Regions from separate parts of the Peribacillus sp. TH14 genome, predicted to be linked through region 2. Evidence: a T-box and tRNA genes for the amino acid it is inferred to sense, from the RefSeq annotation. Region 2 holds a T-box; the other holds one or more tRNA genes.
What was found. The T-box of region 2 lies ahead of glyQ (glycine--tRNA ligase subunit alpha). A T-box ahead of a tRNA ligase gene usually reads a tRNA of that ligase, here a tRNA-Gly.
Positions count from the first base shown of each region.

Region 1: it has a tRNA-Gly gene. The T-box ahead of glyQ (glycine--tRNA ligase subunit alpha) is inferred to sense a tRNA for this amino acid. The anticodon was not compared.

Region 1 covers NZ_JAEKEK010000001.1:1,006,675-1,015,004, forward strand. Annotated here, with positions in the region: gene nfsA (oxygen-insensitive NADPH nitroreductase) at 1-33, opposite strand, end outside; gene trmL (tRNA (uridine(34)/cytosine(34)/5-carboxymethylaminomethyluridine(34)-2'-O)-methyltransferase TrmL) at 125-613, opposite strand; gene JFU50_RS05050 (amidase domain-containing protein) at 679-1,536, opposite strand; gene queG (tRNA epoxyqueuosine(34) reductase QueG) at 1,990-3,129, opposite strand; gene JFU50_RS05060 (B3/B4 domain-containing protein) at 3,235-3,903, shown strand; tRNA gene JFU50_RS05065 (tRNA-Gly) at 4,229-4,302, opposite strand; gene JFU50_RS05070 (YbjN domain-containing protein) at 4,492-4,905, opposite strand; gene JFU50_RS05075 (FUSC family protein) at 5,059-7,014, opposite strand; gene JFU50_RS05080 (NADP-dependent oxidoreductase) at 7,315-8,330, opposite strand, start outside.
Region 2 covers NZ_JAEKEK010000001.1:3,840,115-3,848,444, forward strand. Annotated here, with positions in the region: gene era (GTPase Era) at 1-367, shown strand, start outside; gene JFU50_RS18625 (YqzL family protein) at 467-610, shown strand; gene recO (DNA repair protein RecO) at 644-1,396, shown strand; T-box leader at 1,455-1,629, shown strand; gene glyQ (glycine--tRNA ligase subunit alpha) at 1,818-2,714, shown strand; gene glyS (glycine--tRNA ligase subunit beta) at 2,701-4,770, shown strand; gene JFU50_RS18645 (helix-turn-helix transcriptional regulator) at 4,933-5,571, shown strand; gene JFU50_RS18650 (pyruvate, water dikinase regulatory protein) at 5,600-6,409, shown strand; gene JFU50_RS18655 (YaiI/YqxD family protein) at 6,942-7,397, shown strand; gene dnaG (DNA primase) at 7,446-8,330, shown strand, end outside.

The sequences.
Region 1 (8,330 bases), 2.8 Mb from region 2:
GTGATCTAAAATCTTCTCAATAATATTATTCAAAGCTTCCACCCCTAAAAAAGTATGTAGGTAAAACATCCACCAGGGGGGCTATATCCCCCACTGATAGTATGGTAATAAAAGCATTAATCCATCAACCTTTTGTTTTTAAATCCAAATCACGATAATTTTGCTGCCTTAAGGCCTCATAAATTAAGATCGCTGCTGTATTGGATAGGTTTAGAGAACGAACTTTATCCGTCATCGGGATTCGCAGACAACGGTCTAAATTTTCATGAATCAGGTCTTTCGGAAGGCCCGTCGTTTCACGACCGAACATGAAATAAATCTCACTGTCCTGATCACTATAATCGAAGGTTGTATGCGGCTGCTCTCCAAATTTCGTTAAGTAATAAAATTCACCGCCGGCATTCTTCTCATAAAACTCTTCCAATGAATCATAATAATGGATTTTAACATTCTCCCAATAATCGAGACCGGCCCTCTTAAGCTGTTTGTCATCTGTTGAAAAACCGAGCGGACGAATAAGGTGCAGGGACGTGTCTGTTCCTGCACACGTTCTTGCGATATTACCTGTATTTGCTGGAATCTGTGGTTGATATAAAACTACATGTATTGCCACTTCATTTTCACCTCTAGTTTAAACTTCATCTAATTATAGCATTAAACAAACAGACTAAAAACCAATCACACTCCATCCAAAATCGAGAAAAATTTATAAACGATATTCGGTGTATATCTGCTCGAATCCTCGTACGTCCAGTATCGATGGCGACTGTTCATCGTATGGGCATTCACAAGCGGCATTCCGTTCTGATCCTTCGCCGTTACAATCAAGTTATGATCAAAGCGTCCGTTTCCTTCGAAGTCAATACACATGATATCGCCTATATCCATCTCCTCAGCTGTTTCTAAACGTTTTGTCTGGATTCCCTTTCCGCCAGCGAGCAGATTATATAAGGAGTGTGCAGTCGTCCAGGTATAGCTCCAGCTTTTCCCTCTTATCCACCAGCCCTTATTTTTGTTTGGCGCCCCCCACATTGGGATTCCTCCTGCATGCAAACATTGTGAAATGAAATTCGTGCAATCATCAGTGAACTTGTGGTACGCAGGATTAAATTCATTCCACCACCGCTCGGCATACTGGACGGCCTTCATCCTGTCATACTTATAAGAAAGTCGCTCCGAACCTTCTTCCCATTTTGGAGGCACCTCTTCTGGTTCAAAGCTTGGTACAAGGTCACGTTCATCTATTAAATACCCATCTCTAAACCTCGCCTCCCTTTCTTCCATTTCCTCTTCTATATAAAAAGAATCTTCCTGCTTCAATAAATATTGTAGATGTACTTTATAGGTCAATACCGTATCCTTTTCTTCCTTTCTCTTCGAGTGAACCTTTCCTGCAGCATTTACCCGCACAATTTCCGTAGAGCGGTTCCGCATTAACTCCTTTTTCAGATGCAATTTTCTTTCATCGCGTTCTTGAGTATCAGAAGTATAACACTCCACTCTTTCTTGCAAAAGCTGTTTCAATTGTTCCCTCAAAATTATGCCCCCCTTCATACCATCTATGCTAATGTGTATGTATGAGGGCATGGACAAAAACACAACTTCATTAAAGAAGAATATATTAATGGCCTGTTTTTGTTCATTTCCTCGAAATAAACTCTTATTAACAAAAGAAACTAGCAAAAACGCTTAGAACATCACGAGCTAGGGTATCCACTTGATTAAATAATATATCTGAAAAATAAAAGGTATTATTAGCCCATCATCACAACAGAATACAAAATCTACTTCCCCAGTATTCCGGTTGAAAGGTTTTGAGCCTCTCCCGCCCTATAAAAAAATTAGCCGGCAAATGGAAAGATAGTCCAAGCATATCGAGGACTCTTTTTTACCTACATATTAAACCCTCATCCTCACATTTCTACAAAAAATAAAAAAAGCCGTCCCGTTAAATTTCTTACGAGACGGCTATAACTGATATATTTAATATTATTGATGCTCCAAGGTAAACTGCAGTCCTTTTTCAATTTCTGCACGAACCTCTTCATCGGTTTCGTTCATTAAAGCTTCCTCTAAAATAGAGACTACTTGTTTCCGTCCAATTTTCCCAATCGCCCAGGCCGCGGTTCCCCGTAATACAGGACGCGGATCTTCCTTCATGATCTGAATCAATTCGGGTAGTGACGTTTCATCTTTAAAGTGGGCTAATGCTAAAATGGCATTTCGCTGGATTGGCTTTTTGCCTCGCCACGAACCAGATACATAGCCGTATGTTTCTTTGAAATCCCGATTTGAGATCGTAAGCAGAGGCTTCAACAACGGCTTCGCAACCTCAGGGTCAGGCTCCATCTCTTCATGAAAGTGAAAATCCATTCCTTTGTTTTTCGGACAAACAGTCTGGCACGTATCACATCCGTACAAACGATTGCCTATTTTCGTCCTGAATTCATCAGGGAGAAATCCTTTTGTCTGCGTTAAAAAAGCAATACAGCGCTTAGAATTCAGCTGGCCACCCTGCACAAGTGCACCTGTTGGACAAACATCCACACATTTATTGCAAGTCCCGCATTGATCTTCCATCGGTTGATCCGGTATAAATGGCAAGTTTGTAATCATGTCACCTAAATATACATAAGACCCAAACTCAGGAGTAATGATCATACTATTTTTAGCACTCCAGCCTATTCCTGCACGCTCAGCAACAGCACGATCCGATAATTCACCAGTATCTACCATAGACTTTGCCATTGCTCCTGGCACTTTATCTTTAATAAAATCCTCAAGTAACTGCAATTTATTACGAAGAACCGTATGATAATCCGTTCCCCAAGAGGCCCGGCAAAAAATCCCACGTCGCTCACTTTTTGTGCTTTGCGGTGCATTCTTCAATTTAGAAGGATAGGCCAGTGCAATCGAAATAATGGATTGCGGTTTATCAAAAATCAATTCAGGCCTGACCCTTTTTTCAATATCCGGTTCTTCAAATCCTGACTGATAATCTAGTTCCTGCTGACGGATCAGCCGACTTTTCAATTCCGTGAAATTAGAGGCTGATGTAAACCCAATTTTATCAATGCCAATCTCTTTACTATATATAATCACTTCTTGCTTAAGTGAATTCATATCCATATTTTTCACCTTCGTTCATTCATTATTCCCATCGAAGCTTGTATTCATTTCAAACCATTGCTATCTATGATAAACTAATTGCAATCATTTTTGGAGGTGTAACGCTTGGAAATTAACATTTCCGCTAATCTTAGCAGTAAAATCCCTGATTTCAAAGTTGGGATCATTACATATGAAAACATCGAAGTTGGCCCCTCCCCGCAAATGGTCAAAGGAAGACTACAGTTATTTCAAGAAGCTCTTTTCTTCGATCTAGATGAAAAAGAATTAACCGATTTCCCGGGTATCAAAGAGTGGCGAAAGATTTTCAAAACGACCGGAACGAATCCGTCACGCTACCGTCCTTCCGTGGAAGCTCTATACCGTCGTGTTAAAAAACAAAATTACTTAACATCTATTCATTCCGCTATCGACCTGAATAACTTCTTCTCCCTTTTATATGAAGTGCCTATTGGCATATATGATGCTGATAAATTAACAGGAGATATCTCGATTAAAATTGGCGAGAGTACAGATGAGTATAACGGCTTGAATGGCCGCTTGAATTCAATGGAAAACATGATTACTTCTGCCGATCGTGATGGAGCATTTGGAAGCCCCTACGTTGATTCAGAACGAACAAAGGTCACGGAAGAAACGAAAAAGGCAATCCAAATCATCTATTTACAACCAAAGACTCCAATCAAAGAAGCCCATCAGCTAACAGAGTCCTTAATGAAAATGTTCCTCGAAATCCACGGTGGAGAAGGAACTTATTCCATTTTAGAAGTATAATAACAATCGAGCAGAACTAAACCCCTTTCAAAATCGGAAGGGGTCTTTTTATAGGATAGGATATCAACCTGTGAATGTTTTTTCTTCTATTACAAACACATTCCCCAGTTTTGGATTCACTTGATACGCTTCCTGACAACATATCAACTAGTTTCTTAGTCACCCAGGATCAGCCTCATCTCATACTACTTCCTTAAATTATAGGTACATACAAATCTAGACAATAAAAAAAAACCTACTGTAAACAGTAGAATTCTCATTATAAAATATTTAAACGCAAAGCTTCGTTCTCCAGGTAACGAAACCCTGCGTTATGAGTATGTATTGGAGCGGGTGAAGGGAATCGAACCCTCATCATCAGCTTGGAAGGCTGAGGTTTTACCACTAAACTACACCCGCGTATTCTTGTAGAAATTTGTCGAATCGCTATCAACAAAATTAATTATATAGTTTATATTAAATAAATGCAATAGTTATTTTTAAAAAAATAATAAAAATTTAATGAATGTTACAATAGTATATTCATCACTCTATTAAAGATGTTAAAAAGTTCTCTAATAACAGAGAACTTTCCCTACATCTCCACTGTTAAGACCAGATGACTTCCATTAACGACGGGTATACCTGCTCCGCTGTTTCAAGTAACATGATTAACTTCCTGAAAGCTAGATCTGGTAAAAATTCTCCCTCAAGGGAATAAGAATAACGAATTGAAATAGTCCCTTTTTCTTCATACAACTTTGAATATCTAAAATTAGCATTATATTCATTTAACAGTGTATGTACATCCCGCCTTTTATCAGGATTCTTCAACTCGGCAACATTAAAGCAAAATAAATCCGCCACATTTTCATTTTGGTTGAAAGCAAAAACTAAAAGAACCTTCCAGCCATCCTTTAACTTTTGCTCTGCTCTAAAAAAGGTGGTGTCATCTTCTTTCAACTCATTCATATAGATTTTCTCGCGCGTTAAAAAATCTCGAAATTTTGCAACGTTTGACATGATCCATCACCTTTCTGTATGTATTTACATTTTATACTGAAAATTGGCATTTTTACAGACTTTTTGAATAAACCCTCTATTTTCAGCTAGTGCATTCATTCAGTTGAATTGAGGGAGCCAATAATAAGAACTCCCTTAAACAAAACTCTAAGGTTAGCTTGAAACTTCTCCCCTAAACTGAAGAGCTTCTTGGAGGTCCAAAATCTCGTGACGAATTTTTGAAAACCCTTCAATTTCTGGTACGGTTTTATTTGTTGAAGATTGATCTTTATCTGCAGCTATTGCCATGGTTTCAAAAACATAAAGCAATTGAGCGAGATCCTTCTCTAAAAGAACAGGACGTTCAGAGTATTTCAAGCTGGCATTTAGATAATACCCCAATTGTTCTATTGAGAATATTACGGGCCATAGAGACTCTAATCTGGCCTTGTTTTTGAATATCTCACCTAGAGACGTATTGTATACCGTTAATAGATTGACCATATTGGTTTGCATTTTGCTTCGTTCACTGCTCTCATCAAATGTAAGGGTCCTATTATTTTCAGAGAACGCCATTAATAAAAATTGACCCTGACTTCGAATCGTTTTCGCGATAAAATGACTCAGAAGACTGGACGCTGATCGACTTCCGACTAACAATGACCCAGCAAGGCCTATAATACTCCCTACAACGATATCAGTTATCCTTACTGTTGCAAAGAAACTGAAGTCGTAACTTTGAGTTGAATATTCTGCCATGATTAAAGCTGAAGGTGTAAAGAACATCGCAGCTAACCCATAATTCCGAACGATAAAAAGCTCTGTAATGAAAGTCAAACACAAGATGATTAGCACAATAATAAACTCGTTATGAACAGATGCAAGAATCAAACTTGCTAATAGGAGCCCAATGATTGTCCCGAAAGTCCTTTGAACAGCACGATGAAATGTGGCGATAATGGTAGCACCGGACATTACTGCAGCACAGGATAAGGGCACCCAATACGAACGATTAAAACCGGCTGAATAAGCGATGATAGCGGCGATAGTAAGGATTGTTCCATATCGTACAGAAGTGAGAAAGACTATGGAGTTTTTATCAAATGCCCCCAGAAATATGGTTTTTTTTAGAGAAGGCTTTGAGATTAAGACTTCTTGATGAATTTTTTGAACCGGTTCATTCATGATGGCATCTGCATTATAGATTTTTATGAATAAATCTTCTACTTCTTTATCAACCTGCTCTGGCTGAAGAATCTTTGATTTATTTTTCGTTTTAGATCCAATAGAGTCAGCTAATGCCTGAACGGATTTCCCTAATTCAGGTGGAAGTACGATCTTATTGTTCAAAGAAATTTCAAGAACTCTCAAGAATATCGCGTTTGCATGTTCATTTAAAAGAAACAACCGCTTAAATATATCTGTACTTCTCTTGGCTGAATACCCGGCTAAAAGCGTATTTTCTGCTTGCTTCATTGCTAGTACCGTTCTGTGTCTTGCTGTATTAAACTTCTCTGTCCCTATTGAATCAAAGAATACCGCCAACTCTCTATACACTTTTTCCACTGCATTAGTTTCAGGTCCATGGGGATTGTAAAACCAGCCTAACATACAGATTATCCAAGATAATGCCCCACCTAATAAAACAAGCCCTCCACGTAACGGCGCAAGTGATTGATCAATAGGCATACCTGTAGCAAGCGCAAAACTCAAAACGAAAAATATTGCCGAAGGACCAGTGATATTTAAAGCACCAAAAATGAAAAATACACATGCCCCAATAATCCCCATCACTATAGCTGTCCCTAGCTGATATGGGGCCAAAAGGGTTCCTAAGACAACAGATAAAGAAAGGCCCCACATTACAAAGAAAATCTTTTTAGCTCTTTGCTCATACGGTTGGTTAAACACGTATAAATAAGAGAATCCACCAATTCCTGCCAGTAAACCGTACTCAAAATTCCCAAATAATAATCCTATGAATACAGGTAATGCAGCAGCAATTCCTGCACTCAATGCCTTTATCCACGGAAATGGATTCTTTTTTATTTCAAAAGCCTGTTTAAATGTCGTATGTATCGCTTCTAATTTCGGAGACTTTGAAGATACTCTTTGTTTATTTTTGCCCATTTCACTTTTCCTTTCATTAAATAATTCGCTCCCTATCTTCTCTTTTGACGCTATTCAACCGTTATCTTGATGGCTTAATCTAGAGCTTCTTTTAATATCCTTCATTAACAACAAAAGATACCTTAAAGGAAGAGGAATATACGTTAATCTTTCTCGTATCTAGGAAAAGGGAAACGGCCTTCCCCCGATTGAATATCGAAAAAAGGCCGCTTATTATATACCCTTAATTATTTACTCTTTTTTCAATACTGTTTTAAAGACTATGTCACACCAATGTTACCCTCTACTAGGTTCCCATGCTTAGAGCGTAGCGTATTTAGGTTCTGCAACTTTTACAAGTTGTTTACCCAGATTCGTTCCTTTAAATAAACCTAGAAATGCATCAGGGGTATTTTCAAACCCTTCAATAATGGTTTCTTCATACTTCAATTTTCCTTGCTGTAGCCATTCCCCTAAATCTGTCGCACCTTCTTGGAATCTTTCGGCATAATTACCAACTGTGAAACCTTTCATAAGTGCACTCGTTTTGATCATCGCCGATTGCAGACGCGGCCCTAAATCTTTTCCTTCTGCATTATAAGAGGAAATCGCTCCGCATAATGGAATACGAGCATTTGTATTTAAAAGTGTGAAAACAGCATCCGTTACCTCACCGCCAACATTATCGAAATAAACATCGACTCCGTTAGGAACAGCGTTTTTTAAATCTGTCGCAAAGCTATCTTTTTTATAATTAACAGCTCCATCGAAGCCAAGCTCTTTTGTTAAATACTCAAGTTTTTCATCTGAGCCAGCAATGCCTACTACCTTAGCACCTTTGATTTTAGCAATCTGTCCAACTACTGAACCAACAGCCCCAGCTGCTCCAGAAACCACGACTGTTTCACCTTCTTGAGGTTTTCCGATATCGAGCAAACCAAAGTAAGCTGTTAAACCAGTCATCCCGAGAATCCCTAAATGAGTTGTGACAGGGGCAACTTTAGGATCAATCACTCGGATTTCTTTTTCATTGACCACCGTATACTCTGCCCAGTCGATATTCCCAACAACAACATCTCCTTGTTTGAAGGAATTCGAATTGGATTCTACCACTTCGGCTACAACGCCTCCAGTGATGACCTTATTCAATTCAAATGGAGCTATATATGATTTAGTATCTTGCATTCTTCCACGCATGTATGGATCGACAGATAAATAAAGCGTCCGTAATAATATTTGATCTTCTTTTGGTGTGGGAACATCACTCTCCACAAAGTTAAAATCTTCTTTCGAAGGCATTCCTTTTGGTCGGTTTGCCAGGGTGATTTTTTGTTGTT
Region 2 (8,330 bases):
TGACCAAGTAACTGATCATCCGGAGCGTTTTATTATTTCTGAATTGGTCCGCGAAAAAGTTCTGCACCTGACTAGGGAGGAGATTCCCCATTCAGTGGCTGTTGTTATCGATTCAATAAAAAAAATGGATAACAGTGATACAATTAATGTTATGGCTACGATTGTGGTAGAACGTGATTCACAAAAAGGTATTGTTATTGGTAAGCAAGGGAAAATGTTGAAAGAAGTCGGTAGCCGTGCGAGGGTTGATATCGAGAATTTATTAGGCTCGAAAGTATTCCTGGAACTATGGGTGAAGGTACAGAAGGATTGGCGTAACAAAGCGAGCCAACTTCGCGATTATGGTTTCAATGAAAGTGAGTATTAATTAGCAAAATTTACGCTTCATGAAAGTGTGGAAAAAGGTCAAGCTAATCATATGGTCGGATATTTATATTGCTAGTTAAAAATGAAAGGTGGGCTTTATATGTTGGATTTTACCTGGGAGTTATTTAGTGAAACAGGTAATGTGGACACCTATTTGCTGTTTAAGGAGATAGAAGTCGAAAGACAGGAAAGACCCTTAGTATTGAGTGATGAGCTAGCAGATATTGATTTTCCTGTTTCATAAGATAGTCTTGGCAAGCATGGGTGGTGTCTTGGTATGCTCCAAAAATGTGAAGGCATTGTCATAAGACGGACTGCATATGGAGAAAACAACAAAATTATTACTATTTATACCCGTGAGCTAGGGAAAATTGGAGTTATGGCTAGAGGAGCCAGTAAACCTAATAGCAGGCTTGCTGCCGTCACCCAACTTTTTTGCTCCGGGTATTTCCTTGTTTCTACATCAAGCGGACTCGGAAGTCTTCAACAAGGAGAAATGGTCGACTCCCTTCGTTTTATAAGGGAGGACCTTTTTGCCACTGCATATGCTTCATACATTGTTGAATTGGTTGATAAAAGCGTAGATGATAAGAAACCAAATCCATATCTGTTTGAATTACTCTCGCAAACCTTGCATTACATAAACGAAGAATATGACGCGGAGGTTTTGAAATTTATTTTCGAAATGAAGATGCTGCCCGTCAACGGGATTAACCCAGTACTAAATCAATGTGCTGTTTGTGGTGAAACAGAAGGAGAATTCTCCTTCTCGCTACGGGAAGGTGGTTTTATTTGTCACCGCTGTCTGGGAAAAGACCCATATCACTATAAAATTTCACCCGCAGCCGTTAAATTGCTGCGAATATTTTATTATTTGGATTTATCAAGGCTCGGAAACATTTCGGTTAAGCCTGAAACGAAAAAAGAACTGCAGAAAATCATTGATGCTTATTATGAAGAGTATTCAGGCCTCCATTTAAAATCAAAAAAGTTCTTAAAACAGATTGATACGATGAAAGATATGTTTTAAGATTTGACCTATTGACATTCCAGGCTTGATTGTATAAAATTCTAATCATTAAAATAAGAAGATTGCGTTGATGGAAAAGAGTATCTGTCATTCTCCATAAAAAGCGAACCCGGGATGGTGAAAGCCGGGGTATGGATTTACAGGGAAGGCGTTCCGGAGCATGTAGCTTTGAAAAGAGGCCGGTTTATTAACGGCAATTAGGGTGGAACCGCGGGTAAACTCTCGTCCCTATGCATTTCGCATAGAGACGGGAGTTTTTTGTTTGCAAAAATGCGAAAGAATAACAATGAATGGACCGGTAAAACACTTGAATTAATTGGTGAAATGCATGCGTGGCCGATAAACGATTCAAAATTACTGGTATAGGAGTTCCCGTCCCTAATTTCATAAAGAGGCGTTTTAAATAATCTGGAGGTGTACGATGAATATTCAAAATATGATTTTAACTTTACAAAAGCATTGGTCTGAACAAGGCTGCATATTAATGAATGCTTATGATGTCGAGAAGGGGGCAGGAACGATGAGCCCTTATACTTTCCTTAGAGCAATTGGACCTGAACCGTGGAGTGTTGCTTATGTGGAGCCATCCCGCCGTCCAGCAGACGGTCGTTATGGAGAGAATCCTAACCGTCTCTATCAACATCATCAATTCCAAGTAATCATGAAGCCATCACCAGACAATATCCAAGAGCTGTATTTGGATTCATTGCGCGCATTAGGTATTAACCCGCTTGAGCATGATATTCGCTTTGTAGAAGATAACTGGGAAAACCCATCATTAGGTTGTGCTGGTCTTGGCTGGGAAGTTTGGCTTGATGGAATGGAAATTACACAATTTACGTATTTCCAACAGGTAGGCGGTCTTGAGTGTAAGCCGGTATCCGTGGAAATTACATATGGAATCGAGCGTCTTGCTTCCTACATTCAGGAAAAAGAAAATGTGTTTGATCTAGAATGGACAGAAGGATTTACAGTACGAGATATTTTTGGACAGCCGGAATACGAGCATTCAAAATATACGTTTGAAACATCCGACCTTGATATGTTATTTCAACTTTTCACAATGTATGAAAAGGAAGCACATCGCCAAATGGAAGAAGGGCTTGTACATCCTGCCTATGATTATGTTTTAAAATGTTCACATACATTTAATCTTTTGGATGCAAAAGGTGCGATTTCAGTAACGGAAAGAACGGGATATATAGCCCGCTGCCGTAACTTAGCACGTAAGGTTGCCAAAACCTTCTATGAAGAGCGGGAAAAATTAGGCTTCCCGATTCTAAAAGTGAAAGGAGAGAATACAAATGAGCAAGCGTGATTTGTTATTGGAAATTGGATTGGAAGAGATGCCGGCTCGTTTTGTGACAGCGTCTATGAAACAGTTGTCAGATAAAGTACAGAAATGGCTTAAGGAAAAAGCAATTGAATTCGGAGCGGTTGAAGCTTTTTCCACACCAAGACGTTTGGCCATATTGGTAAAAGACGTTTCAGAATCACAAAAAGATATCGAAGAAGAAGCAAAAGGACCAGCTAAAAAAATTGCTTTGGACAGTGAAGGAAACTGGTCTAAAGCAGCATTAGGGTTTGTTAGAGGCCAAGGGATGACCGCTGAGGATATTTATTTTAAAGAACTTAAGGGTATTGAATATGCCCATGTAAATAAATTCATTAAAGGACAACCGACTTCCCAGCTTTTATCTGAGTTGCAGGAAATTATCAGCGGGATGACGTTCCCGAAAAATATGCGTTGGGCCAACCAAGACCTTCGTTTTGTCCGTCCGATTAAATGGCTGATTGCATTATTCGGCAACGAAGTAGTGCCATTTTCCATAGCTGATGTTGAAACTGGCCGTGAAACAAAGGGACATCGCTTCTTAGGAGAAGCTGCAAGGATAGAGGATCCTGAACAGTACGAAGCAACGTTAAGAGACCAGTTTGTCATGGCTAATCCAGAAAAACGTCGTAGTGTTATTTTAGAACAGATTAAAAGTCTTGAGCAGGAAAAAGGCTGGATCATCCCAGTTGATGAAGATCTGCTTGAAGAAGTCAATAATTTGGTAGAGTACCCAACGGTGTTATTTGGCCATTTTGAAGAAGAATTCCTTGAACTTCCAGCTGAAGTTTTGATCACTTCAATGAAGGAGCACCAACGTTATTTCCCAGTTAAAGATCAAGGCGGCAAGTTACTTGCATTCTTTGTAACCGTTCGTAATGGAGATGACCGTCATCTAGAAAAGGTATCTAAAGGAAATGAAAAAGTGTTGCGTGCGCGTTTATCGGATGCGGCATTCTTCTTTAAAGAAGATCAGAAAAAAGAGATAGCAGATGCTTTGAAAAAACTCGACAGCATCGTTTATCATGAAGAAATAGGTACCTTAGCTGAGAAAACAGCCCGTGTAACAGCGGTGACAGGCGTTCTGGCAGATGCTTTGAATTTAAAGGCAGAAAAGGATCTGGCGCTTCGTGCTGCTGAAATTGCTAAATTTGATTTAGTAAGTCATATGGTTTATGAATTCCCCGAATTGCAAGGGTATATGGGTGAGAAGTATGCGCTCCTAAAAGGAGAAGCAAAAGAAGTAGCGGCTGCAATCAATGAACACTACATGCCAAGACATGCGGATGACAATGTGCCGCCTTCTGTTATTGGAGCAGTTGTAAGTATAGCCGAAAAAATTGATACTCTCGCATCATTCTTTGCTATTGGCGTCATTCCAACCGGCTCCCAGGATCCATACGCATTGAGAAGACAGGCAAGCGGTGTTGTTCAAATTTTAGCGGAGAAAAAATGGAATATCTCTTTAGAAGAGCTTATTACTCTAGGACTTAAAGGACTTGAATCAAAAGGTCTTCTAAAACGCGATTTAGAGGAAGTAAAAGCAGACATGTTTACCTTCTTTAAAGCGCGGGTAAAACATTTACTTCAAGAACAGCAGATTCGTTATGATTTAATTGATGCCGTTCTGATCGACGAGATTGGGTTTATACACTCTTTAGTAGAACGTGCTCATGTATTGGACGCGAAAAAAGATGAAGCAGGCTTTAAAGAAAGCCTCGAAGCATTAAGTCGTGTTATGAATATTGCTGTAAAGTGTGACCATAAAGTGACAGTTGACCCGAATGCTTTTGAAAATGAGCAGGAAAAAGCGCTTTATGAAAAATATCAAACAGTAGCATTGCGATATGCTGAAACTAAAAAAGAGAAAGAGCGTTTTGAACATCTTATCTCGCTTCAATCAGAAATAGAATCATATTTCGAGAATACAATGGTCATGGCAGATGATGAAGCAATCCGTAATAACCGCTTATCCCTAATGAAAGAAATTAGCGATTTAGTTTCAGGCTTTGCGGCTATGAATAAAATTATCCTTTCATAATTGAAAGGATTCATCGAAATCGGAGACACTTTATATAAAGGTTTCCGATTTCTTAAAATATTAAATGGTCAATAAATAGGACAAACCTGCTTTTATTAAATAATATAGTATATAATTGTTAGATGAATAACTTTTGTTACTTTTCTCTGCGAAAGCAGTGGGGTGGTGATTATAATCCAATTGAATAAGCGTCAGGAGCATATTTTACAAATTGTTAAAGAGAATGGACCGATTACAGGTGAACATATTGCCGATAGACTGAGCCTTACAAGAGCGACACTTCGTCCGGATCTTGCTATCTTAACGATGGCAGGCTTTCTTGATGCGAGGCCGCGTGTCGGGTATTTTTATACAGGCAGGTCAGGAACACAGCTTTTGACAGATAGTTTGAACCATCTTTATGTACGAGACTATCAATCGATCCCTGTGGTTGTTGATGAAGGCATTTCCGTATATGATGCAATCGTCATGATGTTTTTAGAAGATGTCGGTACCATGTTTGTTGTCGATAAGCATGCTCTGCTAGTTGGTGTCTTATCAAGGAAAGACTTGTTGCGTGCAAGTATAGGTAAGCAAGAACTTAACTCCATTCCAGTCAATATTATTATGACTAGGATGCCCAATATTACAATGTGTTCAAAAGAAGACTTATTGATTGATGTTGCCAAAAAATTGATTGATAAACAAATCGACTCATTACCGGTCGTCAAAGAAACAGAAAAAGGCTATGAAGTAATCGGAAGAATTACAAAAACCAATATAACAAAAGCATTCGTAGCTTTAGCTGATGAAGGCTATTAGGGGGCTTGCAAAAGGAATGACGGAGAATATGAACGGTTCTATTATATATGTTGTATCGGATTCAGTGGGGGAAACAGCGGAATTGGTTACTAAAGCAGCTGCAAGCCAGTTCTCGGGATCTGCTTTTTCCATAAAACGGATTCCGTATATTGAAGATGAACAAAACGTGGATGAAGTAATTTCACTGGCAAAATTAGATGGAGCAATCATTGCCTATACCCTTGTTAAGCCAACTATTAGAGCTTACATGAAAGCACAGGTCGAAAAAGAAAATCTGTCTGCTTATGACATTTTAGGGCCGCTCATGGACATCCTTCAGAAAAGAGCGCCAAAAGGGCCGCTTAATGAACCTGGTCTCGTTAGAAAGCTTGATGATGATTATTTCAAGCGAGTCGAAGCCATTGAATTTGCGGTAAAATATGATGATGGGCGGGATCCCCGTGGTATTTTACGAGCAGATATCGTCCTTGTAGGTGTATCACGCACTTCCAAAACACCTCTATCTCAATATTTGGCCCATAAACGTTATAAAGTGGCTAATGTACCTTTAGTGCCTGAAGTGGAACCACCAGAAGAATTATTCCTGGTCCCACCTGAAAAATGTATTGGTTTAAAGATTAGTCCGGAAAAGCTGAACCATATTCGTAAAGAGCGATTAAAGTCCCTGGGGCTTAATGATCATGCTATTTACGCAAATGTGGAACGGATAAAAGAAGAGCTGACGTACTTTGATACAATCATTTCGAGGTTGAATTGTCCAATCATTGATGTTACGAATAAAGCTGTTGAAGAAACAGCCAATTTGATTATCAATATCCTTCAAAAAAAAGATCGTTGATAGGTGGATTTATTTAATTCTTAAATTAAGGTAAACCAAAATGTGAGCTAGGCACTTTAAGTGTCAGCTCACATTTTAATGCTAAGGGGATTTAAGGGAATTTCGCACAGAAATAGGAAATAATTACATAAATTTCTTCTCTTTTTACATTTGAAATTCCATCGATTTGTATAAAATAAGAATCGGAATTTAAATGTTGGCATCTTCTAATCAAATAGACTATAATAAAAAATTGTGAGAAAAAAGTAATCTTAAGGTTTAGACTTAATTAATAAGGAATAAACTAAAGGTTAATGAGAAGTCAAGGTTTTTATCATAAAAATAATTCGACATGTTCCGTATAATTTTAAATTGGCTGACTCTGAATCAAGGTAAAAGCGACATTGTAACTTTACTAAGAAGAGATTCCTTGAATTAAAAAGGTTGGCTCTTTTAGAGAATATTCTCTGACCCATGGCTGAAAGTTACATTATATCTCGATAAAGTTTAGGGGAGAAAAAGGATTATGCAGAAAGATGTAGAATTAAAAGGTATGAATAATAAACCAACCATACACGTCGATGCCGATGCATGTCCGGTGAAAGACGAGATCCTTCATTGTGCACGATTGCACGATGTCGAAGTCTGTTTTGTTGCGTCATATAAAAATATGATGAACAACCCTGAAGGTAAATGGGTATATGTCGATGCGGACAAAGAAGCGGCCGATCTTTATATAGTAAATTCAGTAAAAAAGGGTGATATCGTTGTAACTGCAGATATTGGATTGGCTGGAACCCTGCTTCCAAAAAGCGTTTATGTTCTTTCACCGAGGGGAAAAGAATACACAGACGAGAATATTTTTATGCTCCTAGATATGCGTTATCAGTCAGCGAAACTTCGCAGGCAGGGTAAACATACGAAAGGGCCGAAAGCATTCACAAAGGAAGATCGAACATGTTTTACAAATAAACTTTTGAAAACTTTGTCGAATTTTGCAGGGAATTAGAAGTCGGTATCGAATTAGAAACTATCACCAAAATTGCAAGGTGGAAAAATGACAAATGGCCGTATAGAAGATGAGAAAATAAACCAAATTCGTGAAGCTGTTGACATTGTTGATTTAATTGGAGAATATGTCCAGCTGAAGAAGCAAGGGCGAAATTACTTTGGCCTTTGTCCTTTTCATGGTGAAAACTCGCCGTCGTTTTCCGTTTCAGCTGAAAAGCAAATCTTTCACTGTTTCGGTTGTGGGGCAGGCGGGAATATTTTCACTTTCTTAATGGATATAGAAGGCTACAATTTTGTGGAATCTGCGAAAGTTTTAGCTGAAAAAGGAAATGTTCCTTTAGATGTTGAAATAAATAAGGACTCCCAGCGTTCTAATATGCCTGCTGGCTCGCAGCAAATGTTTGAAGCACATGACTTGTTGCGAAAGTTTTACCACCATCTCCTCGTAAATACGAAGGAGGGTCAAGAAGCTCTTGAATATCTTCTTAAACGCGGATTTACAGAAGAGACGATAGAAAAGTTCCAAATTGGTTACTCATTGGATTCATGGGACTTTGTCTCCAAGTTTCTTTTAAAACGTGGGTTTCCAGCGGAATTTATGGAGCAAGCAGGGCTAATTATTTTTAGGGAAAAAGACGAGTCATATTTTGACCGTTTCAGAAATAGAGTCATGTTTCCAATTATGGATCACCAAGGGAATACGATTGCGTTTTCGGGAAGAGCAATGGGGGACGATGAGCCCAAATATTTGAATAGTCCCGAAACGCCAATCTTCAATAAAAGTAAAACTTTATATAATTTTCATCATGCAAGACCTCACATACGAAAGAAAGAACAAGTAGTTATTTTTGAAGGCTTTGCCGATTGTATTTCAGCTGTTCGTGCGGGTGTAGAGAATTCGGTCGCTACGATGGGGACCGCCCTAACCGAT